Linked DNA regions of Variovorax sp. PBL-E5. The protein of the gene in region 1 interacts with the protein of each later gene in a pairwise test. Links are inferred from orthologs where the notes say so. Each region holds a gene or a part of one and is shown in the gene's direction. Other genes may lie near its edges.

Region 1 (8,152 bases):
GGATCAGGTCCTCCACCGCGCGCAGCCGTTCGCTCGCATCGCGCGCCCGGGCGGCCAGGCTCGCCAGCGTGGGCGAGCCCTCGGTGGCCTCGAGCAAAGTGACGGGATGGAAGCGGCGGTTCATGGGTGGCAGGTCGGGCGGTCCGGCAGGCTGGGCAAGGTGGCTAAAATCAACGGTTTGCCGGCATTGCTGCAGGCGGGCCCGCTTGCTTTCATGCAAAGCGCGCCCAAGTTCATTCCTGTCTATCTTAGGGATTTCGATCGATGCGCCCGCATGCAGCGAGTGTGCGTCGATCTCCACTCATGGCCACCAACTTCCTGACCCAAATTTTCGGCAGTCGCAACGACCGGCTCCTGAAGCAGTATCGCAAGACGGTCGAGCGCATCAACGCGCTGGAGCCCTCTTTCGAGAAGCTCGACGATGCGGCCCTGCGCGCGAAGACCCAGGAGTTCAAGGACCGCGTCGCCAAGGGCGAGTCGCTCGACGACCTGCTGCCCGAGGCCTTCGCGACGGTGCGCGAAGGGTCCAAGCGCGTCATGAAGATGCGCCATTTCGACGTTCAGCTGCTGGGCGGCATGGCGCTGCACAACGGCAAGATCTCCGAGATGCGCACAGGCGAAGGCAAGACGCTGACGGCCACGCTGCCCGTGTACCTGAACGCACTCACCGGCAAGGGCGTGCATGTGGTCACGGTCAACGACTACCTCGCGAGCCGCGATGCGCAGTGGATGGGGCGCCTCTACAACTTCCTCGGGCTCACGGTCGGCATCAACCTGCCGCAGATGCCGCGCGAGGAAAAGCAGGAGGCCTACGGCAGCGACATCACCTACGGCACCAACAACGAGTACGGCTTCGACTACCTGCGCGACAACATGGTCTACGAGACGCGCGACCGCGTCCAGCGCGGACTGAACTATGCGATCGTCGACGAGGTGGATTCGATCCTGATCGACGAGGCCCGCACGCCGCTGATCATCAGCGGCCAGGCCGAGGACCATACCGAGCTCTATCTCGCGATCAACAAGGTCGTGCCCTTGCTGGTCAAGCAGGAGGGCGAGGCCGACATACGCACCGGCGAGGGCGTGACCAAGCCGGGCGATTTCACGGTCGACGAGAAGACGCACCAGGTGTTCATGACCGAGGACGGCCACGAGAAGGCCGAGCAGATCCTCGCCGAATTCAAGCTGCTGCCCGAGGGCGCGTCGCTCTACGACCCGGCCAACATCACGCTGATGCATCACCTGAATGCCGCGCTGCGCGCGCGGCACCTGTACCACCGCGACCAGCACTACGTGGTGCAGCAGGGCGAGGTGGTGATCGTCGACGAATTCACCGGTCGCCTGATGACGGGCCGGCGCTGGAGCGATGGCCTGCACCAGGCCGTGGAGGCCAAGGAAGGCGTCGAGATCCAGGCCGAGAACCAGACGCTGGCTTCGATCACCTTCCAGAACTACTTCCGTCTCTACGCCAAGCTCGCCGGCATGACCGGCACGGCCGACACCGAGGCCTATGAGTTCCAGGAGATCTATGGTCTCGAGACCATGATCATCCCACCCAACCGGAACAGCCGGCGCGAGGACCAGCTCGACCGCGTCTACAAGACCACGCGCGAGAAGTACGACGCAGCCATCGAGGACATCCGCGAATGCTACGAGCGCGGCCAGCCGGTGCTGGTGGGCACCTCGTCGATCGAGAACTCCGAGATCATCGACGGGCTGCTGGTCAAGGTCGGCCTGCCGCACCAGGTGCTCAATGCCAAGCAGCACGCGCGCGAGGCCGACATCGTGGCCCAGGCCGGCCGCACGAAGATGATCACGATCGCCACCAACATGGCCGGCCGCGGCACCGATATCGTGCTCGGCGGCAACGTCGAGAAGGCGATCGAGGCGGTCGAGGCCGACGAGGCGCTCGATGACGCCGCCAAGGCGGCCGAGGTCGCGCGCCTGCGCACCGAGTGGAACAAGGACCACGAGCTCGTGAAATCGCTCGGCGGCCTGCGCATCATCGCCACCGAGCGCCACGAGTCGCGCCGCATCGACAACCAGCTGCGCGGGCGCTCCGGCCGGCAGGGCGATCCCGGCTCCTCGCGCTTCTACCTGAGCCTGGACGATCCGCTGATGCGCATCTTCGCGGGTGATCGCGTCAAGGCGATCATGGACCGCCTGAAGATGCCCGACGGCGAGGCCATCGAGGCCGGGATCGTCACGCGCAGCATCGAGAGCGCGCAGCGCAAGGTCGAGGCGCGCAACTTCGACATCCGCAAGCAATTGCTCGAGTACGACGACGTCTCGAACGACCAGCGCAAGGTGATCTACCAGCAGCGCAACGACATCCTCGATGCCGGCGAGCTGACCGCGCAGATTGGGGCGTTGCGCGAGGGCTGCTTCACCGACCTGGTGCGCCAATATGTGCCGCCCGAATCGGTCGAGGAGCAATGGGATCTGGCCACGCTCGAGAAGCTCCTGGCCGACGAATGGGGCATCGACATTCCGTTGCAGAAGGATGTGGAGGCCGCGAGCGCGATGTCCGACGAGGACGTCGTCGAGAAGGTGGTCGCCGCGGCCAACGCGGCCTTCGATGCCAAGGTCGCCTTGATCGGGCAGGAGAATTTCACCCAGTTCGAGCGCATGGTGCTGCTGCAGAGCATCGACACGCACTGGCGCGAACATCTGGCTTCGCTCGACTACCTGCGCCAGGGCATCCACCTGCGCGGCTATGCGCAGAAGCAACCCAAGCAGGAATACAAGCGCGAAGCCTTCGAGCTCTTCGGCCAGTTGCTCGACTCCGTCAAGAACGAAGTCACGCGCCAGCTCATGACGGTGCGTGTGCAGTCGAGCGAGCAGCTCGAGGAAGCCGCCGAAGCGATGGAGAACCGCGGCGAGAACATGGCCAACATCACCTATTCGGCGCCCACCGAAACGGGCGAGGTCGAGGTGCGGGTCGACGAAGAGAGCCAGCGCCGGCTGGCCGCCGCGGGCCTGGGCTCGGGTCTGAGCGCCGGCGCCGCGGCCTTCGCGCGCGTCGGACGCAACGACCCGTGCCCCTGCGGCAGCGGCAAGAAGTTCAAGCACTGTCACGGGAAGCTGACGTGAACCCCCAGTCTTCGCGCACTTCGTGTCGCTTCGCCAACCCCCTTGCAGGGGGCAACACCTGCGGCCCGGCGAAGCCGGTTCCGCGGTATTCCTGAAACTCGCATCGAGACATCGCCCATGCCAGTGAACCTTTCCGCTCCCGATCCTGCCGCGCTGCATGCGGTGCCCGGTGTTCGCATCGGCGTGGCCGAAGCGGGCGTGCGCAAGGCCGGTCGCAAGGACCTGACGGTGGTGCTGATCGACGAAGGCGCAGCCGTCGGTGGCGTGTTCACGCAGAACCGCTTCTGCGCCGCGCCGGTTCAGGTGTGCCGCGACCATCTGGCGCGCGACTTCGGCATCCGCGCCATGCTCATCAATACCGGTAACGCGAATGCCGGAACCGGCGAGGACGGCCTGGCGCGCACGCGCGCGACCTGCATCGCGCTGGCCCGCCACCTGGATCTCGCGCCCGAGCAGATCCTGCCCTTCTCCACCGGCGTGATCATGGAGCCGCTGCCGATCGACCGGATCGAGGCCGGGCTGCCCGCCGCACTGGCCGACGCCGCACCCGATCATTGGGCGCGCGCGGCCGAGGGCATCATGACCACCGACACCGTGCCCAAGGCCTTCAGCCGGCAGGTGCAGATCGGCGGCGCGACCGTCACGATCACCGGCATCAGCAAGGGCGCCGGCATGATCCGGCCGAACATGGCGACCATGCTCGGCTTCATGGCGACCGACGCGAAGATCGATGCTTCGCTGATCCAGCCACTGGCCAAGGCGCTGGCCGACGCCTCGTTCAACCGCGTGACGATCGATGGCGACACCTCGACCAACGATTCCTTCGTGGTCATCGCCACGCAGAAGGCGCAGCACGGCGTGATCACCTCGCTCGATTCGACGGACGGACGCGCGTTGGTCGAAGCGATGCAGAACGTCGCGCGGCAGCTGGCCCAGGCCATCGTGCGCGATGGCGAGGGCGCGACCAAGTTCATCACGGTTCGCGTCGAAGGCGGACGCGATGCGGCCGAGTGCCGGCAAGTGGCCTATGCGGTGGCGCATTCGCCGCTGGTCAAGACCGCGTTCTATGCGAGCGACCCGAACCTGGGGCGGATCCTGGCGGCGGTCGGCTACGCGGGCATCGCCGATCTCGATCAGACGGGCATCGACCTGCACCTCGACGACGTGCATGTGGCCGTCCAGGGAGGGCGCAATCCCTCCTACCGGGAGGAAGACGGCCAGCGCGTGATGAAGCAGAGCGAAATCACGGTGCGCATCGGCCTCGGCCGCGGCGAGGCCAGCGACACGGTCTGGACCTGCGACCTGAGCCACGACTACGTCTCCATCAACGCCGATTACAGATCGTGAACGAGAAGTTTGAACACCTGCTCGAGCGCGCCGAACAGCTCATCACCCGGATCGAGTCGATCCTGCCTCAACCGCTGTCGTCGCCCGCCGACTGGAATGCCTCGATCGCCTGGCGCTACCGGCGGCGCAGCTCGGGCCATGGCACGCTGGAGCCGGTGCGCCACGTGGCCGCGATGTCGCTCGATGCGCTGAAGGAAATCGATCTGCAGAAGGAAAAGATCGAGCGCAACACGCGGCAGTTCGTCGAAGGCAAGCCGGCCAACAACGTGCTGCTGACCGGCGCCCGCGGCACCGGCAAGTCGTCGTTGATTCGCGCCTGCCTGCACGCCTATGCGGCGCAGGGGCTGCGCCTGATCGAGGTCGACAAGGCCGAACTGACCGACCTGCCGGACATCGTCGAGGTGGTGTCGCAGCGGCCCGAGAAATTCATCGTGTTCAGCGACGACCTGAGCTTCGACGAGGGCGAGCCGGGTTACAAGGCGCTCAAGTCGATCCTCGACGGCTCGATTGCGGCGGCGACGCCCAACGTGCTGATCTACGCGACCAGCAACCGGCGCCACCTGCTGCCCGAGTACATGAAGGACAACCTGAGCTACACCCACACCGAGGACGGCGAGGTCCATCCGGGCGAGGTGATCGAGGAGAAGATCTCGCTGTCGGAGCGCTTCGGCCTCTGGGTCAGCTTCTATCCCTTCAGCCAGAACGAGTACCTTGCGATCGTCGCGCAATGGCTGTCGTCTTTCGGCGCCGATGCCGCGGCGATCGAGGCCGCTCGCCCCGAAGCGCTGGTGTGGGCGCTCGAGCGCGGCTCGCGCAGCGGCCGCGTCGCGTACCAGTTTGCGCGCGACCATGCGGGTCGAGTCTGAGCACCACCATGACGACATCATCGCGCAAACATACGGAGGTCGCGGTCGGCATCCTGATCCGCAGTGACGACGACGCGCTGCTGCTGTCGACGCGGCCGGAGGGCAAGCCCTACGCCGGCTATTGGGAATTTCCGGGCGGCAAGCTCGAGGCCGGCGAGACGGTCGAGCAGGCGCTGCGGCGCGAACTGCACGAGGAACTCGGCATCACCATCGCCAGCGCCGAGGTCTGGAAGATCACCGAGCACGACTATCCCCACGCGCTGGTGCGGCTGCACTGGTGCAAGGTCAGGGCATGGGCCGGCGCGTTCGAGATGCGCGAAGGCCAGTCGATGCGCTGGCAGCAGCTGCCGCTCGAGGTGACGCCGGTGCTGCCCGGCGCGCTGCCGGTCCTGGGCTGGCTCGCCGAAGAGCGCGGGCTGGCCGCCACGAAGGACTATTGACGCTTGGGGTCGCCGAAGGGATCGTCGTCGGGCGGTGCGTCCGCGGGCATCCTGAAGTCTTCGCTGGCCCAGGCGCCGAGGTCGATGCCCTTGCAACGGGCGCTGCAGAAGGGCCGGTACGGGTTGCTGGCCGCATAGACGCTGTCTCCACCGCACGCAGGACAGCGAACGATGCGCTCGCCGATCGAATTCGTGGCGCTCATCGGAGCACCCTTGGTGCTTCGCGCCGTCCCGCCAAGCGGGAGCGAGCTTGCTTGGAGCGGTCCGGCGCGGCGCTCATGCGCAGAGGGTCAGTTCGAACGGCGCCGCATCGGTGCTTTGGTGCAGGCGGTCGTCGGCTTCGTGCCGCATCAGCCGGACCGACACCATGAGCCGGTTGCCGCTGATCTCCGGAATGAGGCCGAGCAGGGGATCGATGCGAAGGCGAAGCAGCTGGAAACTGCGCCCTTGCGGAAGGGTCTGCTGGAACTGGCCGTTGGCTGCGATGACCTTGTACGGCACGTCGGCGTCGCGCAGGAGCTTGAGCAGCAGGTAGATTGACTCGGCCAGGGGCGCGAGCGTCGACGACCAGCGTTCCAGGTCGGCGCGGCGCTCGGTGGCGCGGCGGTTCTGCCACGCGTAGTAGGCCGGCAGGTCGAATTCGCAGGTACCGCCGGGAATGCCCGCGCGGCTGCGGATGCTCATCAGCCACTCGTTCTCGGTCAGCGACTGCCCCGCCTTGCCGGGCACGGTGTTGAGCGTCGCGAAGTTGCGTTCGAGCTGGCCGACGACCTGGTCGAGCACCGACTCGGAAATCGCCGGGTTGCCGCGGTAGCTGTTGAAGACGTTCTTGTGCTTGTCCAGGTCTCGCAGCACATCGGCCTTGAGGTCTGCGCGCGCCGCGACATCCATGATCTCGAAGATGGTGACGAGCGCGTAGTGATGCGAGAGGGCCGAGTCGGCCGGCACCAATTCACCGAGGCGGCGAAACAGATGTTCCAGCCGCAGGTACGTTCGTATGCGCTCGTTGAAGGGGTACTCGTAGAGGATCACGCGGGGGCGGCATTTAGTCCGTGATGAATGATAGCTTCAAGAAGCCTTGCCTGGCGGTGCCGGGAGGATTTTGCGAACGGCCTCGAGCATGCGTGCCCCGAGCACGAGCTGGCCCTGCATGGAGATGTGCGTGTCATTGGGGAGGAAGAAGTCGCGGATTTTTCTTTTCTCGTCCAAGGCAAAGCTGAAGAGGTCGGGGCCGAGCCCGTCCTTCAGCAGCGCTGTCACAAAGTCTTTCGAACGATCCGGGGCGACATAGACCGTCGTCTTGTTGGGGATCACCATCCACATGATCGAGCGGCTCCGATGCGCCTGCGTGATGGAGCGCATCTGCTCGGCGTTCTTCGGGGTGAGTTCGCCGTTGTCGTCGTCCTCGCCGAAGAACAGTGCCTTGTTGCAGAGCCGGTTGCTGAACATCGTGCAGCCATCGGGCACCGAGCGGGCCTTGGTCCAATAGCCCGAGATCGCGTTGTCGTCGTCGGTTGTCTCCGCGCGCCGCGTGTTCCAGAAGGTGTGCCAACCTGAGCTCAGCTTGGCGTTCCAGTTGAGCGCGAAACCCGGCACCTCGGCCGGCGGCTCGATGAAGGGCTTGGTCTTGGCGTCGAAGGGCACTCTCATGTGCGCGCACGTCTGCGTGTTGTCGAGCCGCCCCGCCAACAGCCGCTCGACGCTTTCGAGGATCACCAGCTTGCCGCGAAAGCCTGCGAGGTCGAGCCAGCCGTCGAGGTCGTCGCAGATCCGCTCGTCGAGCTGGCCCCAGAAGATCGTCGTGACGCGATAGCCTTCCTTGGTCAGCACCGATTGCCACCGGTTGGTCATCGAGAAGCTGTCGCCGATCACCAGGATGTCCGCCTGGGTCACCGGCACGGCGCGCAGGTATTCGGGATCGACGTGGGGCGGCGTGGTCTTCCAGCCGAAATCGCGGTCCGACATCAGGCCTATCCGGCTGAGGTCGCCATAGGGCACGGGGGTGGTCAGCGTCACGGCCAGCAAGGCGACGATGACGGCGAAGCCGGACAGGAAGATCTGCAGCCAGAGTTTTGCGGGCGTCATGTCGGAACTCAGAACTGGAAGTAGAGGAACGGGCTGTACGAGCCCAGCTTCGACACGCACGCGCCGAGCAGGTAGACCGTACCGAACGCCATGAGCGCGGTGAAGATCCAGGCCAGGCGCGGTCGTCCGGCGAGGGCCTGGGCTTGCGGCACCCAGCGTTCCAGTGAGATGGTGGGCGGCAATGCGAGGCAGATGAAGAGCGCGACCAGGGTCGTCTGGAAGAACTCCGGCTTGCGGTAGGGGATCGCGGTGAATTCGCGGAAGGCACCCAGCGAAGGGCCGCCGTGCATGCCGAGCATGCCCTTGTAGATGTCCATCGCC
Region 2 (6,810 bases), 1.1 Mb from region 1 along the record:
ACAGCATTGCGCTCAACGGCGCCTGCATGACCGTCACCACGCTCGATCCCGCGCAGCAGCTGTTCACCATCGACATCTCGGCCGAATCGCTGGCCAAGACCGCCGGCCTGGCCGAAGAGGCGACACGCGTCAACCTCGAAAAGGCGCTGCGCGCCAGCGACCGGCTCGGCGGCCACATCGTGTCCGGCCATGTGGACGGCATCGGCACCATCAGCCATTTCGCCCCGGTGGGCGAGAGCTGGGAATTGCGCGTGCTGGCGCCGCCCGAGCTCGCTCGCTTCTTGGCGTACAAGGGCTCCATCACCATCAATGGCGTGAGCCTCACCGTCAATACCGTGAACGACCGCGCCGACGGCAGCGAGATCAGCATCAACCTGATCCCGCACACGGTCGACCACACGGCGCTCGGCAGCCTCACGGCCGGCAGCCGCGTCAACCTCGAGATCGACACCGTCGCCCGCTACGTGGAGCGCATGCTCCAGGCCGGCGCCCTTCCCTCCGCACAGAAAGACAGCAGCCCATGAACGCATCCGTCACGCCGATCGCGGCCTCCCGCAGCGGCCCGGCGCCCGCGCCGATCTCCCCGGTCGAAGAGATCGTGGCCGAGATGCGCGCCGGCCGCATGGTGATCCTGGTCGACGAGGAAGACCGCGAGAACGAAGGCGACATCGTCATCGCCGCGGACCACGTGACGCCCGAAGCGATCAACTTCATGGCCCGCCATGCGCGCGGCCTGATCTGCCTGACGCTCTCGCGCGAGATGTGCGAGCGGCTGCAGCTGCCGCCGATGGTGGCGCGCAACGGCGCCAAGCACGCCACCGCGTTCACCGTCTCGATCGAAGCCGCCGAGGGCGTGACCACCGGCATCTCGGCGGCCGACCGCGCCCGCACCGTGCAGGCCGCGGTCGCGCGCGACGCCGTCGCGGCCGATCTGGTCCAGCCCGGCCACATCTTTCCGTTGCAGGCGGTCGACGGCGGCGTGCTGATGCGCGCGGGCCATACCGAGGCCGGCTGCGACCTCGCCTCGATGGCCGGCTGCTCGCCCGCCGCGGTGATCTGCGAGGTGATGAACGAGGACGGCACCATGGCCCGGCTGCCCGATCTGCAGGTGTTCGCGGCCGAGCATGGCCTCAAGGTCGGCACCATCGCCGCGCTCATCGAGCACCGCAGCCGCAACGAATCGCTGATCGAGAAGGTCGGCTGCCGCGAGATCCACACGGCCTGGGGCAACTTCACCGCCCATGCCTTCCGCGACAAGCCGAGCAAGGGCGTGCACCTGGCGCTGGTGCGCGGCCGATGGGATGCGGGCGACACGGTGGACGTGCGGGTGCACGAACCGCTCTCCGTGCTCGACGTGCTCGAAGTCAACCGCTCGCTGCACTCGTGGAGCCTCGATGCCAGCCTGGCCCACATCGCGGCCCAGGGCAAGGGCGTCGCCGTGCTGCTCAACTGCGGCGAGACGGGCGCTGAACTGCTGTCGCAATTCGACGGCACCGCGCGCCCCGCCCAGGCGCCGGAGCGCGGCCGCATGGACCTGCGCAGCTACGGCATCGGCGCGCAGATCCTGCGCGAATGCGGCGTTCACACCATGAACCTGCTCGGCACGCCGCGCCGCATGCCCAGCATGGCGGCCGGGTACGGCATGGAGATCGCCGGCTACATCACCAAGGAAGAAAAATGAAGACGCGACTCGCAAGGCGGATCCGCTGATGCAACACGCGAACAAGGGCACCGGTGCGCCGCTCGACGGCAAGGGCCTGCGCATCGGCATCGTGCAGGCGCGCTTCAATGAAGACATCACCGATGCGCTGGCGAAGGCCTGCCGCAGCGAACTCGCCGCGCTGGGCGTGGCCGATGACGACATCGACCACTTCAGCGTGCCCGGCGCACTCGAAGTGCCGGTCGCCTTGCAGGCGCTGGCCCGGCGCGGGCGCTATCACGCGCTGATCGCGCTGGGTTGCATCATCCGCGGAGAAACCTATCACTTCGAACTGGTGGCCAACGAATCGGGCGCCAGCGTGAGCCGCGTCGCGCTCGACCATCGCCTCCCGATCGCCAACGCGATCCTCACCACCGAGAACCTCGAACAGGCGATCGCCCGGCAGACCGACAAGGGCCGCGACGCGGCACGCGTCGCTGTCGAGATGGCGCAACTGCTCGCCACCTTTTCATGACCGAATCCACCAAGGCCGAGAACAACGGCAAGCCGCGCCAGTCGCGCACCGGCCTCACCAGCACCGGCGCGCGCAAGGCCTCCGCCAAGTCGAACCGCAGCCGCGCCCGCGAGTTCGCGCTGCAGGCGCTCTACCAGCACCTCGTCGGACGCAACGAGGCCGCGGCGATCGACGAGTTCACGCGCGACCTCGCTGGCTTCCACAAGGCCGATGCGGCGCACTATGACGCGCTGCTGCACGGATCGATCGAAGGCGCTGATCGGCTCGACGCGCTCATCGTGCCGCTGCTCGACCGCAAGCTCGAGGAGATCTCGCCGATCGAGCACGCGGTGATGTGGATCGGCGTCTACGAATTCCAGCACTGCCTCGACGTGCCATGGCGCGTGGTGCTCAACGAGTGCATCGAACTCGCGAAGGAATTCGGCGGCACCGACGGCCACAAGTACGTGAATGCGGTGCTCAACGGGCTCGCGCCGCAGCTGCGGCCGGCCGAGGTCGAAGCCGACCGCGCCAGCGGAAAGGCCCGGCCGTGAGGATTTCGAAGCGCGCCGAGCGCATCGAGCCTTTCTATGTGATGGAGGTCGCCAAGGCCGCCGCCACGCTGGCATGCGAGGTGGCGCACACCGAGCGGCCGATGATCTTCCTCAACATCGGCGAGCCCGATTTCACCGCGCCGCCGCTGGTGCAGGAAGCCGCCGCACGGGCCGTGCGCGCCGGCGCGACGCAGTACACGCAGGCCACGGGACTCGACCGCCTGCGAGAGCGCATCAGCGGCTGGTATGCCGAGCGCTTCGGCGTCGACGTGCCGGCGCGTCGCATCGTCATCACGGCCGGCGCATCGGCCGCGCTGCAGCTGGCCTGCCTCGCGCTGATCGAGGCCGGCGACGAAGTGCTGCTGCCCGATCCGAGCTATCCCTGCAACCGCCATTTCGTCACCGCGGCCGACGGCCGCGCCGTGCTCATCCCGACCACCGCGGCCGAACGCTTCCAGCTCAGCGCCGCGAAAGTCGAAGCCGCCTGGACCCCGCACACGCGCGGCGTGCTGCTGGCCTCGCCGTCCAACCCGACCGGCACCTCGATCGCGCCCGACGAACTGCGCCGCATCCACGACGTCGTCACGCGGCGCGGCGGCATCACGCTGATCGACGAGATCTACCTTGGCCTCTCGTACGACGCCACCTATGGCCAGACCGCGCTCGCCATCGACGACCAGGTCATCAGCATCAACAGCTTCAGCAAGTACTTCAACATGACCGGCTGGCGCCTCGGCTGGCTGGTGGTGCCCGACGTTCTCGTGCCGGCGATCGAGCGGCTGGCGCAGAACCTCTTCATCTGCGCCAGCACCGTCTCGCAGCATGCGGCACTGGCCTGCTTCGAGGCCGACAGCATCACCGAATACGAACGACGCCGCGCCGAGTTCAAGGCCCGGCGCGACTGGTTCATTCCGCAGCTCGATGCGCTGGGCCTCAAGGTGCCGGTGGTGCCCGACGGCGCCTTCTATGCCTGGGCCGATTGCTCGGCCTTCGGCGAGAAGCTCGGCATTTCCGGCAGCTGGGATTTCGCCTTCGAGGCCATGAAGCAGGCGCATGTCGCCATCACGCCCGGCCGCGACTTCGGCACCGACCAGACCGGCCGCTTCGTTCGCTTCTCGACGGCCAGCTCGATGGCCCATCTCGAGGAATCGGTCGCGCGGCTGCGCGCATGGGCCAGTGCGGCCATCGCCGCATGAGCGCAGCGCCGGGCCGCCCCAGGCAAGCTCGCTCCCGCTTGGCGGGAAGGCGCGAAGCGTCAAGGGTGCACCCATGACTTTTGTCTTTCCCATCCGCGTCTACTGGGAAGACACCGATGCCGGCGGCATCGTGTTCTATGCCAACTACCTGAAGTTCATGGAGCGCGCGCGCACCGAATGGCTTCGTTCGCTGGGCGTCGCCCAGGGCCGGCTGCGCGAGGAAAGTGGCGGCATCTTCGTGGTCAGCGAGACGCAGCTCAAGTACCATCGCCCGGCGCGGCTCGACGACGAACTGCTGGTTACAGCCGATCTGCGGGAGATCGGCTCCGCGTCGCTGATAATCGGTCAACGCGTGCTATCAAAATCAGAGCAAGGCCGTGCCGAGGGCGTTTCGCCCGAGCCCTTGCTGCTGTGCGAGGGCACGATCCGGATCGGCTGGGTCGATGCCGTCACGCTCCGACCTTCGCGTATGCCGCGGCAAGTTTCGGGAACCCTCGAGCGCTATGCGGGCTCCATGTCTCAACCTCATCAGCCATGAATCAAGAACTGTCGATCCTCAATCTCCTGGTCCATGCCAGTCTTCCGGTGCAGTTTGTGGTGGCGCTGCTGCTCATCGTGTCGGTTGCCAGCTGGGCTGCCATCTTCCGCAAGTTCTTCTCGCTCAAGCGCACGCGCGCGCTCAACGACGACTTCGAGCGCGAGTTCTGGTCCGGCACCAGCCTGAACGAACTCTTCGCGTCCGCCGCGCAGAACGCCAAGTTCGCCGGCCCGATGGAGCGCATCTTCGCTTCCGGCATGCGCGAATACCAGAAGCTGCGCGAACGCCACGTCAGCGATGCCGGCACCCTGCTCGACGGCGCGCGCCGCGCGATGCGGGCGAGCTTCCAGCGCGAACTCGACGCGATCGAGCAGAACCTCTCCTTCCTGGCCACCGTCGGCTCGGTCTCGCCCTATGTCGGCCTGTTCGGCACCGTGTGGGGGATCATGCATGCCTTCACCGGCCTGGCGGCGCTCGCGCAGGTCACGCTCTCGACCGTGGCGCCCGGCATCGCCGAGGCCCTGGTCGCCACCGCCATCGGCCTGTTCGCAGCCATTCCGGCCGTGGTGGCCTACAACCGCTTCGCACGCGAGATCGACAAGATCGCGATCGCGCTCGAGACCTTCATCGAAGAGTTCTCGAACATCCTGCAGCGCAACCTGACGGCGCACGTCAACCCGGCCTCGGTCACGCCGGCCACCGGGCGCTGAGGCGGAGTACCGCACCATGCCCGCCATGTCCTCCCGCGGCCGAGGCCGCCGCACGATCAACGAGATCAACATGGTCCCGTTCATCGACGTGATGCTGGTGCTCTTGATCATTTTCATGGTCACGGCGCCGCTGATCACGCCGAGCGTGATCAACCTGCCGAGCGTCGACCGCGCCAACAAGCAGCCCGACAAGCCGATCGAGATCGTCATCAAGAGCGACGACGAAGTGCAGATCAAGAAGGATCCGTCGATGGGCAGCGGCGGCATTTCCATTCCGATGACGCAGATCGGCTCGGCCGCCAAGACCGCGCAGGGCGGCGACGACCAGCGCCCGGTGATCATCAGTGCCGACAAGTCCGTCAAGTACGAAACCGTGGTCAAGGCGATGAACCAGCTCAAGCGCAGCGGCGTCGACCGCGTCGGGCTGTCGGTCACGACCACCGGCGCCAGGTAAGGCATGTCGCTCGCCGCCGACCGCCCCGAGTTCGCACCGCCGCCGCAGCGCGGCACGCCGCGCGCCGTGGTGCTTGCGCTGATCGCGCACGCGCTGCTGATCGCGGCGCTGACCTGGGGCGTGAACTGGAAGCGCGAAGCGGAGGACGAGGCGGTCGAGGCCGAGCTGTGGTCTTCGACCGTGCAGCAGGCCGCGCCACGGCTGTCGGCGCCGCCGACGCCCGTGCCGCCTGCGCCGGCCCCGAGGCCCGCGCCACCGCCGCCTCCGCCACCTCCCCCACCACCGCAGGCCGTGAAGCCGCCCGAGCCCACGCCCGCGCCGCGCGCGCCCGACATCGCCCTCGAGCGCGAGAAGAAGCAAAAGGAACAGAAAGAGCAGAAGGAGCGCGAGCTCGAGCAGCAGGCGCAACAGCAGAAGAAGCTCGACGCCGCCAAGAAGGCCGCGCAGGACAAGAAGGACGCCGAAGCCAGGCAGCGCGCCGAGGACGAGGCCGAGCGCAAGAAGGAAGAGCAGCAGAAGCAGGCCGAGCTGAAGAAGCAGCAGGACGCCGCGGCCAAGCAGGCCGAAGCGGCGAAGAAGAAAGAGGCCGACGCCAAGCAGGCGGCACAGCTGGCGGCGGACCGCGCAGCCACGCTCAAGCGCATGCAGGGCCTCGCGGGCGCAAGCGGCGACGACAACTCGAAGGGAACGGCGCTGAAGTCCTCGGGCCCGTCGGGCAGCTACGGCGGCCGGGTCGCGGCGGCCGTGCGGCCCAACGTGGTGTTCCCCGATGCCGATCTGGTGAGCGGCAATCCGGGCGCGGAGTTCGATGTGCGTCTGGCGCCCGATGGCACCATCGTCGGCACGCCCACGCTGACCAAGTCCAGTGGCCTGCCCGCCTGGGACGAAGCCGCGCTGCGTGCCCTGGAGAAGACGGAGAAGCTGCCGCGCGACATCGACGGCACCGTGCCGCCACGGCTGATCGTCACGCTGAAGCCCAAGCGCTGAAGCAGCGCTTCAGCCGCTATTCGTAGACCACCGCCGCACGCCCCGCATCGGCCTGCGCCATCCAGCTCGCCAGCGCCGCATCGGTCGGAAAGAACTTCGCGCGTTCGCCCAGCTGCAGTTCGACCTGCGCGCCGCCGCGCGCCATCGACAGCCGCACGCCGAGCCCTTGCAGCAGCTCGCCATGCTCGCTCTGTTCGGTGCGCGGCGGAAACTCCTTC
Region 3 (7,077 bases), 2.2 Mb from region 1 along the record:
GCCCCCGCGGGGCCTGTGATCCGCACAGGTTGGCCGCCATCCAAAACAGGAGCTAAACATGAGCCTCTTCAACAAAGTCACCAAGTCGTTCCAATGGGGCGACAAGACCGTCGTGCTGGAAACCGGCGAGATCGCCCGCCAGGCCAGTGGCGCCGTGGTCGTGGACATCGAAGGAACCGTGGTGCTGGCCACCGTGGTCGCCTCCAAGACCGCCAAGCCCGGCCAGGACTTCTTTCCGCTGACCGTCGACTACATCGAGAAGACCTATGCCGCGGGCAAGATCCCCGGCAGCTTCTTCAAGCGCGAAGCCAAGCCCAGCGAGCATGAGACGCTGACCTCGCGCCTGATCGACCGCCCGATCCGCCCGCTCTTTCCCGAAGGCTTCCTGAACGAAGTGCACGTGGTCATCCACACGCTGTCGCTCAACCCCGAGGTCGATGCCGACATCGCCGCCATGATCGGCGTGAGCGCCGCGCTGTCGGTCTCCGGCATTCCCTTCAGCGGCCCGATCGGCGCCGCGCGCGTGGGCTACATCAACGGCCAGTACGTGCTGAACCCCGGCCAGACCGCGCGCAAGGATTCGCAGATGGATCTCGTGGTCGCCGGCACCGAAGCCGCCGTGCTGATGGTCGAGTCCGAAGCCCTGCAACTGAGCGAAGAGATCATGCTCGGCGGCGTGGTGTTCGGCCATGAGCAGGCCAACATCGCGATCAATGCGATCCACGAACTCGTGCGCGATGCCGGCAAGCCGGTCTGGGACTGGAAGGCGCCGGCCGAAGACGAAGCCTTCGTCGCCAAGGTCAAGGGCCTGGCCGAAGAGAAGCTGCGCGCGGTCTACCAGATCCGCAGCAAGCAGGCCCGCACGCAAGCGCTGCGCGAAGCCAACGCCGGCGTGATGGCCGCGCTCAAGGAAAGCGGCGAGCCCTTCGACGCCGGCAAGGTCAACGACCTGCTGTTCGCGATCGAGTCGAAGATCGTCCGCGGCCAGATCCTGGCCGGCGAGCCGCGCATCGACGGTCGCGACACGCGCACCGTGCGTCCGATCGAGATCCGCAATAGCGTGCTGCCGCGCACCCACGGCTCGGCGCTCTTCACGCGCGGCGAAACCCAGGCGCTGGTCGTGACCACGCTCGGCACCGAACGCGACGCGCAGCGCATCGACGCGCTGATGGGCGAATACGAAGACCGCTTCCTGTTCCACTACAACATGCCTCCCTTCGCCACCGGCGAAGTGGGCCGCATGGGCTCGACCAAGCGCCGCGAAGTCGGCCATGGCCGCCTGGCCAAGCGCGCGCTCGTGGCATGCCTGCCGAGCAAGGACGAGTTTCCCTACACCATCCGCGTCGTGTCCGAGATCACCGAGTCGAACGGTTCCTCGTCGATGGCTTCGGTCTGCGGCGGCTGTCTCTCCATGATGGACGCCGGCGTGCCGATGAAGGCGCACGTGGCCGGCATCGCGATGGGTCTGATCAAGGAAGACAACCGCTTCGCGGTGCTGACCGACATCCTGGGCGACGAGGATCACCTGGGCGACATGGACTTCAAGGTGGCCGGCACGACCAACGGCATCACCGCGCTGCAGATGGACATCAAGATCCAGGGCATCACCAAGGAAATCATGCAGGTCGCGCTGGCGCAGGCCAAGGAAGCGCGCATGCATATCCTCGGCAAGATGCAGGAAGCGATGGGCGAGGCGAAGGCCGAGGTCTCGAGCTTCGCGCCGCGCCTGTTCACGATGAAGATCAACCCCGAGAAGATCCGCGACGTGATCGGCAAGGGCGGCTCGGTGATCCGCGCGCTGACCGAGGAAACCGGCACGCAGATCAACATCGACGAGGACGGCACCATCACCATCGCCTCGACCGATCCCGAGAAGGCCGAGATGGCCAAGAAGCGCATCGAGCAGATCACGGCGGAAGTCGAGATCGGCAAGGTCTACGAAGGCCCGGTCACCAAGATCCTCGACTTCGGCGCGCTGATCAACCTGCTGCCCGGCAAGGACGGTCTGCTGCACATCAGCCAGATCGCGCACGAACGTGTCGAGAAGGTGACCGACTACCTGAGCGAAGGCCAGATCGTCAAGGTCAAGGTGCTCGAGACCGACGAGAAGGGCCGCGTCAAGCTGTCGATGAAGGCATTGACCGAGCGTCCGGCCGGCATGGAGTTCAACGACCGTCCGCCGCGCGAAGACCGCGAGCGTCGCGAGCGTTCCGACCGTGGTGATCGCGGCGGCGACCGTGGCGACCGTGGCGATCGTCCGCCGCGTCCCGAGCGCGCACCGCGCTTCGAGAACAACAACGAGCGCGGCGGTGAACAACAGGCCGAGCAGGTGGTTGAGCAACAGCCGTTGCCGCAGGACGCCCATCGCGGCGAGCATCAATCCTGATGAGGTGCGCGCGGCGGCTGCAACGCCGCCGCGCGTCGTGGAACCAGCGATTTCCGCCCGCCGGGCGCTGCCAGGAAAAACCATGAAAGCCATTGAAATCACATCGTTCGGTGCCCCCGAGGTGCTGCGCGTGGTGGAACGTCCTGCGCCGGTCGCGGGCGCGGGCGAATTGCTGATCCGCGTGGCCGCGAGCGGCGTGAACCGGCCCGACGTGCTGCAGCGCACCGGCAACTATCCGGTGCCGCCGGGCGCTTCCGACCTGCCGGGCCTCGAGGTGGCCGGCGAGATCGTGTCGGGCGACGCGAAGGCAATGGCCGATGCTGGATTCAAGATCGGCGACCACGTGTGCGCGCTGGTCGCCGGCGGCGGCTATGCCGAGCTGTGCGCGGCGCCCGTCGCGCAATGCCTGCCGGTGCCCAAGGGATGGAGCGATGCCGATGCGGCCACGCTGCCCGAGACCTTCTTCACCGTCTGGAGCAACGTGTTCGAACGCGGCCGCCTGCAGAAGGGCGAGACGCTGCTGATCCAGGGCGGCTCGAGCGGTATCGGCGTGACGGCGATCCAGCTCGGCAAGGCGCTCGGCGCCACCGTGATCGTCACCGCGGGCAGCGACGACAAGTGCGAAGCCTGCCGCAAGCTCGGTGCCGACCATGCGATCAACTACAAGACCGCGGATTTCGTCGCGGAGGCCAAGCGCCTCACCGGCGGCAAGGGTGTAGACGTCGTGCTCGACATGGTCGCCGGCAGCTACGTCGCGCGCGAGATCGAATGCCTGGCCGAAGACGGTCGCCTCGTGATCATCGCGGTGCAGGGCGGCGTCAAGAGCGAGTTCAACGCCGGCATGGTGCTGCGCAAGCGGCTCACGGTCACCGGCTCGACCTTGCGTCCGCGGCCGATCGCCTTCAAGGGCTCGATCGCCAAGGCGTTGCGCGAGAAGGTCTGGCCGCTGCTCGAAAGCGGCGCGGTCAAGCCCGTGGTCCACAGCAGCTTCGCTGCCGGCGGCGAGCCGAGCGGCGCCGCGCAGGCGCACGCGTTGATGGAATCGAATCAGCACATCGGCAAGATCGTGCTGACCTGGTGAAGAGATGGCATGACGAAGAAGAAGCTGATCGCCGGAAACTGGAAGATGAACGGCAGCCTCGGCGCCAACGAGGCGCTGGTGAAGGCCCTGCTGCAGGGCATCGGCACGCCCGCCTGCGAGGTCGCGGTGTGCGTTCCAGCGCCGTACCTGGCGCAGGTGCAGGCGCTGGTCGCGCGCTCGCCGATCGCGCTTGGCGCGCAGGACCTGTCGGCCCAGCCGCAAGGCGCGTTCACGGGCGAGCAATCGGCTGCGATGCTGAAGGACTTCGGCGTGCGCTATGCGATCGTCGGCCATTCGGAGCGCCGCCAGTACCACGGCGAGACGGACGAGGCGGTGGCTGCCAAGACCGCCGCTGCGCTCGCCAACGGCATCACGCCGATCGTCTGCGTCGGCGAAACGCTGGCACAGCGCGAAGCGGGGCAGACCGAGGACGTCGTCAAGCGGCAACTCGCGGCGGTGATCCATGTCAACGGCCATTGCATCAGCGAAGTCGTCGTTGCCTACGAGCCCGTGTGGGCCATCGGCACCGGCAAGACCGCGACACCCGACGAGGCGCAGGCGGTGCATGCCTTGCTGCGCGCACAGCTGCACCATGCCGCGAGCGAACACGCCGCCGGCATCCGGATTCTCTATGGCGGCAGCATGAACGCCGCCAATGCGGCCGAGCTGCTGGCGCAGGCCGATATCGACGGCGGCCTGATCGGCGGCGCATCGCTGAAGGCGCCCGATTTTCTGCAGATCATTGCCGCGGCGCGCTGATGCGGGCGCGACGGCCAATCAATTAGGAGTTAGAACGAATGAACGTGGTCCTCAATATCCTGGTGGGCGTGCAGATGCTCACCGCGCTCGCGATGATCGGCCTGATCCTGATCCAGCACGGCAAGGGCGCCGACATGGGCGCGGCCTTCGGCAGCGGCAGTGCGGGCAGTCTCTTCGGTGCCAGCGGCAGCGCCAACTTTCTTTCGCGCACGACGGCGGTGCTCGCTGCGGTCTTCTTCGCCTGCACGCTGATGCTGGCCTACTTCGGTCATGCGCAGCCTTCGGGCGGCGGCAGCCTGCTCGAACGCGCGGCCATCGCCGCACCGCCGCCGGCACCCGCGGCCTCGAATGCGGCAGGGCAGATCCCTGCGGGCAGCGAACCTGCCGCGCAGGCCGCGAGCGCCGCGGCGTCGGCGCCGGCTGCACCTGCTTCGGGCGCTGGCCAGATCCCGAGCAAGTGATCCGCGCGTGATCGATGCGGCCGTCGAGTGAAAACGACCGCATTTCAGGGTAAACTCTAAAGCTGTCCGGAAAGCCAAAACCTCAACGGGTTCCTCATGCCATTCGGACAGCAAAAAACCGCGGTCGTGGTGAAATTGGTAGACACGCTATCTTGAGGGGGTAGTGGCGAAAGCTGTGCGAGTTCGAGTCTCGCCGACCGCACCAAATCTCACCGGCAGGAATGAACGCTTCCTGCCGGTGGCAAGCGGTGATAGAACCTCCCGATGAACCTCGATTCCTACCTCCCCGTCCTGCTGTTCATCCTGGTCGGTGTCGGTGTAGGCGTCGCGCCTCAGGTTCTCGGTTACATCCTCGGGCCCAACCGCCCCGACGCCCAGAAAAACGCGCCCTACGAATGCGGCTTCGAAGCCTTCGAGGATGCGCGCATGAAGTTCGATGTGCGCTACTACCTGGTCGCCATCCTCTTCATTCTTTTCGATCTCGAGATCGCCTTTCTCTTTCCGTGGGCGATCGCGCTCAAGCAGATCGGCGCCGTCGGCTTCTGGGCCATGATGATCTTTCTCGCCATCCTCGTCGTGGGCTTCGTCTACGAGTGGAAAAAAGGCGCCCTCGACTGGGAATGACAAGGAATCCGCGAAATGGCCATTGAAGGCGTCATGAAGGAAGGCTTCGTCACCACCACCTACGACTCGGTGGTGAACTGGGCCAAGACCGGATCACTGTGGCCGATGACCTTCGGCCTCGCATGCTGTGCCGTGGAAATGATGCACGCCGGCGCCGCGCGCTACGACATCGACCGCTTCGGCATGCTGTTCCGCCCGAGTCCGCGCCAGTCCGATCTGATGATCGTGGCGGGCACGCTGTGCAACAAGATGGCGCCCGCGCTGCGCAAGGTCTACGACCAGATGCCCGAGCCGCGCTGGGTGCTGTCGATGGGCTCGTGCGCCAACGGCGGCGGCTACTACCACTACAGCTATTCGGTCGTGCGCGGCTGCGACCGCATCGTGCCGGTCGACGTCTACGTGCCGGGCTGCCCGCCGACCGCCGAGGCGCTGCTGTACGGAATCATCCAGCTGCAGCAGAAGATCCGACGCACCAACACGATCGCGCGTGCCTGAACCAAGCGAGAGACGATGACCGACTTTGCCATTGCTCCCGAGGCACTGAAGACCCAGATCACCGAAACGCTCGGCGCCAAAGCCAGGAGCGTCACCCTGCGCCTCGGCGAGGTGACGGTGGTGGTCGGCGCGGCCGACTACATCGAGGCCGCGACTCTGCTGCGCGATGCGCCGGGCTGCCGCTTCGAGCAGCTGATCGATCTCTGCGGCCTCGACTATTCCGACTACCGCGAAGGCACCTGGGAAGGCGAGCGCTTCTGCGTCGTCACGCACCTGCTGTCGGTCAGCCTCAACCAGCGCGTGCGCCTCAAGGTGTTCGTGCCCAACGAAGATCTGCCGGTGATCGATTCGCTGACCGGCATCTGGAACGCCGCAGGCTGGTTCGAGCGCGAAGCCTTCGACCTCTACGGCATCGTGTTCGAGGGTCATGACGACCTGCGCCGCATCCTCACGGATTACGGCTTCATCGGCCATCCGTTCCGCAAGGACTTCCCCGTTTCCGGGCATGTCGAGATGCGCTACGACGCGGACCAGAAGCGCGTGATCTATCAGCCGGTGTCGATCGAGCCGCGCGAGATCACGCCGCGCGTGATCCGCGAAGACAACTACGGCGGATTGCACTGACATGGCGGAAATCAAGAACTACACGCTGAACTTCGGTCCCCAGCATCCGGCAGCGCACGGCGTGCTGCGCCTGGTGCTCGAACTGGACGGCGAAGTGATCCAGCGCGCCGACCCGCACATCGGCCTCTTGCATCGCGCGACCGAAAAGCTCGCCGAAACGCGCACGTACATTCAGTCGCTGCCCTACATGGACCGGCTCGACTACGTCTCGATGATGAGCAACGAGCACGCGTACTGCCTCGCCATCGAGCGCCTGATGGGCCTCGAGGTGCCGGAGCGTGCGCAGTACATCCGCGTCATGTTCGCCGAGATCACGCGCTTGCTGAACCACCTGCTGTGGCTCGGTGCGCACGGCCTGGACTGCGGTGCGATGAACATGCTCATCTACTGCTTCCGCGAGCGCGAGGACCTGTTCGACATGTACGAGGCCGTGTCCGGCGCGCGCATGCATGCGGCCTATTTCCGTCCGGGCGGCGTCTACCGCGACCTGCCGGACGCGATGCCGCAGTACAAGGTCAGCAAGATCAAGAACGCGAAGGCGATCGAGCGCCTCAACCAGAACCGCCAGGGCTCGCTGCTCGATTTCATCGACGACTTCTGCCGGCGATTTCCGAAGATGGTCGACGAGTACGAGACGCTGCTCACCG

What was found. Proteins that work in one complex are often made in the same cells at the same time.
Region 2: the proteins of secA (region 1) and WDLP6_RS11240 interact in binary tests that used the Escherichia coli proteins (3 or more experiments, as listed by UniProt). The link is inferred for Variovorax sp. PBL-E5 from one-to-one orthologs.
Region 3: the proteins of secA (region 1) and secG interact in binary tests that used the Escherichia coli proteins (3 or more experiments, as listed by UniProt). The link is inferred for Variovorax sp. PBL-E5 from one-to-one orthologs.

The regions. Positions count from the first base shown.
Region 1 is NZ_LR594671.1:1,196,240-1,204,391, forward strand. The notes cover bases 1-3,293. They hold secA (preprotein translocase subunit SecA), read left to right. Parts: upstream 1-303; coding sequence 304-3,093; downstream 3,094-3,293. Other genes in these bases: WDLP6_RS35475 (hypothetical protein), read right to left, coding at 1-301; argJ (bifunctional glutamate N-acetyltransferase/amino-acid acetyltransferase ArgJ), read left to right, coding at 3,211-3,293. In the rest of the region: more of argJ, read left to right, coding at 3,294-4,440; WDLP6_RS05805 (ATP-binding protein), read left to right, coding at 4,437-5,306; WDLP6_RS05810 (NUDIX domain-containing protein), read left to right, coding at 5,315-5,746; WDLP6_RS05815 (DNA gyrase inhibitor YacG), read right to left, coding at 5,740-5,949; cell division protein ZapD, read right to left, coding at 6,023-6,778; WDLP6_RS05825 (hypothetical protein), read right to left, coding at 6,815-7,831; WDLP6_RS05830 (MBOAT family O-acyltransferase), read right to left, coding at 7,840-8,152. UniProt on the Escherichia coli protein: Required for protein export, interacts with the SecYEG preprotein conducting channel.
Region 2 is NZ_LR594671.1:2,302,252-2,309,061, reverse strand. The notes cover bases 2,987-5,708. They hold WDLP6_RS11240 (YbgC/FadM family acyl-CoA thioesterase), read left to right. Parts: upstream 2,987-3,976; coding sequence 3,977-4,441; downstream 4,442-5,708. Other genes in these bases: tolA (cell envelope integrity protein TolA), read left to right, coding at 5,609-5,708; WDLP6_RS11230 (ExbD/TolR family protein), read left to right, coding at 5,168-5,605; tolQ (protein TolQ), read left to right, coding at 4,438-5,151; WDLP6_RS11245 (pyridoxal phosphate-dependent aminotransferase), read left to right, coding at 2,987-3,903. Also shown: WDLP6_RS11265 (riboflavin synthase), read left to right, coding at 1-524; ribBA (bifunctional 3,4-dihydroxy-2-butanone-4-phosphate synthase/GTP cyclohydrolase II), read left to right, coding at 521-1,681; ribH (6,7-dimethyl-8-ribityllumazine synthase), read left to right, coding at 1,710-2,174; transcription antitermination factor NusB, read left to right, coding at 2,171-2,707; more of WDLP6_RS11245, read left to right, coding at 2,704-2,986; more of tolA, read left to right, coding at 5,709-6,592; dnaE (DNA polymerase III subunit alpha), read right to left, coding at 6,609-6,810.
Region 3 is NZ_LR594671.1:3,351,367-3,358,443, reverse strand. Bases 2,987-5,975 are described here. They hold secG (preprotein translocase subunit SecG), read left to right. Parts: upstream 2,987-4,264; coding sequence 4,265-4,687; downstream 4,688-5,975. Other genes in these bases: WDLP6_RS16265 (NADH-quinone oxidoreductase subunit C), read left to right, coding at 5,822-5,975; WDLP6_RS16270 (NuoB/complex I 20 kDa subunit family protein), read left to right, coding at 5,327-5,806; WDLP6_RS16275 (NADH-quinone oxidoreductase subunit A), read left to right, coding at 4,952-5,311; tpiA (triose-phosphate isomerase), read left to right, coding at 3,477-4,226; WDLP6_RS16295 (NAD(P)H-quinone oxidoreductase), read left to right, coding at 2,987-3,467. In the rest of the region: pnp (polyribonucleotide nucleotidyltransferase), read left to right, coding at 59-2,386; more of WDLP6_RS16295, read left to right, coding at 2,469-2,986; more of WDLP6_RS16265, read left to right, coding at 5,976-6,430; WDLP6_RS16260 (NADH-quinone oxidoreductase subunit D), read left to right, coding at 6,432-7,077. UniProt on the Escherichia coli protein: Subunit of the protein translocation channel SecYEG. Overexpression of some hybrid proteins has been thought to jam the protein secretion apparatus resulting in cell death; while this may be true it also results in FtsH-mediated degradation of SecY.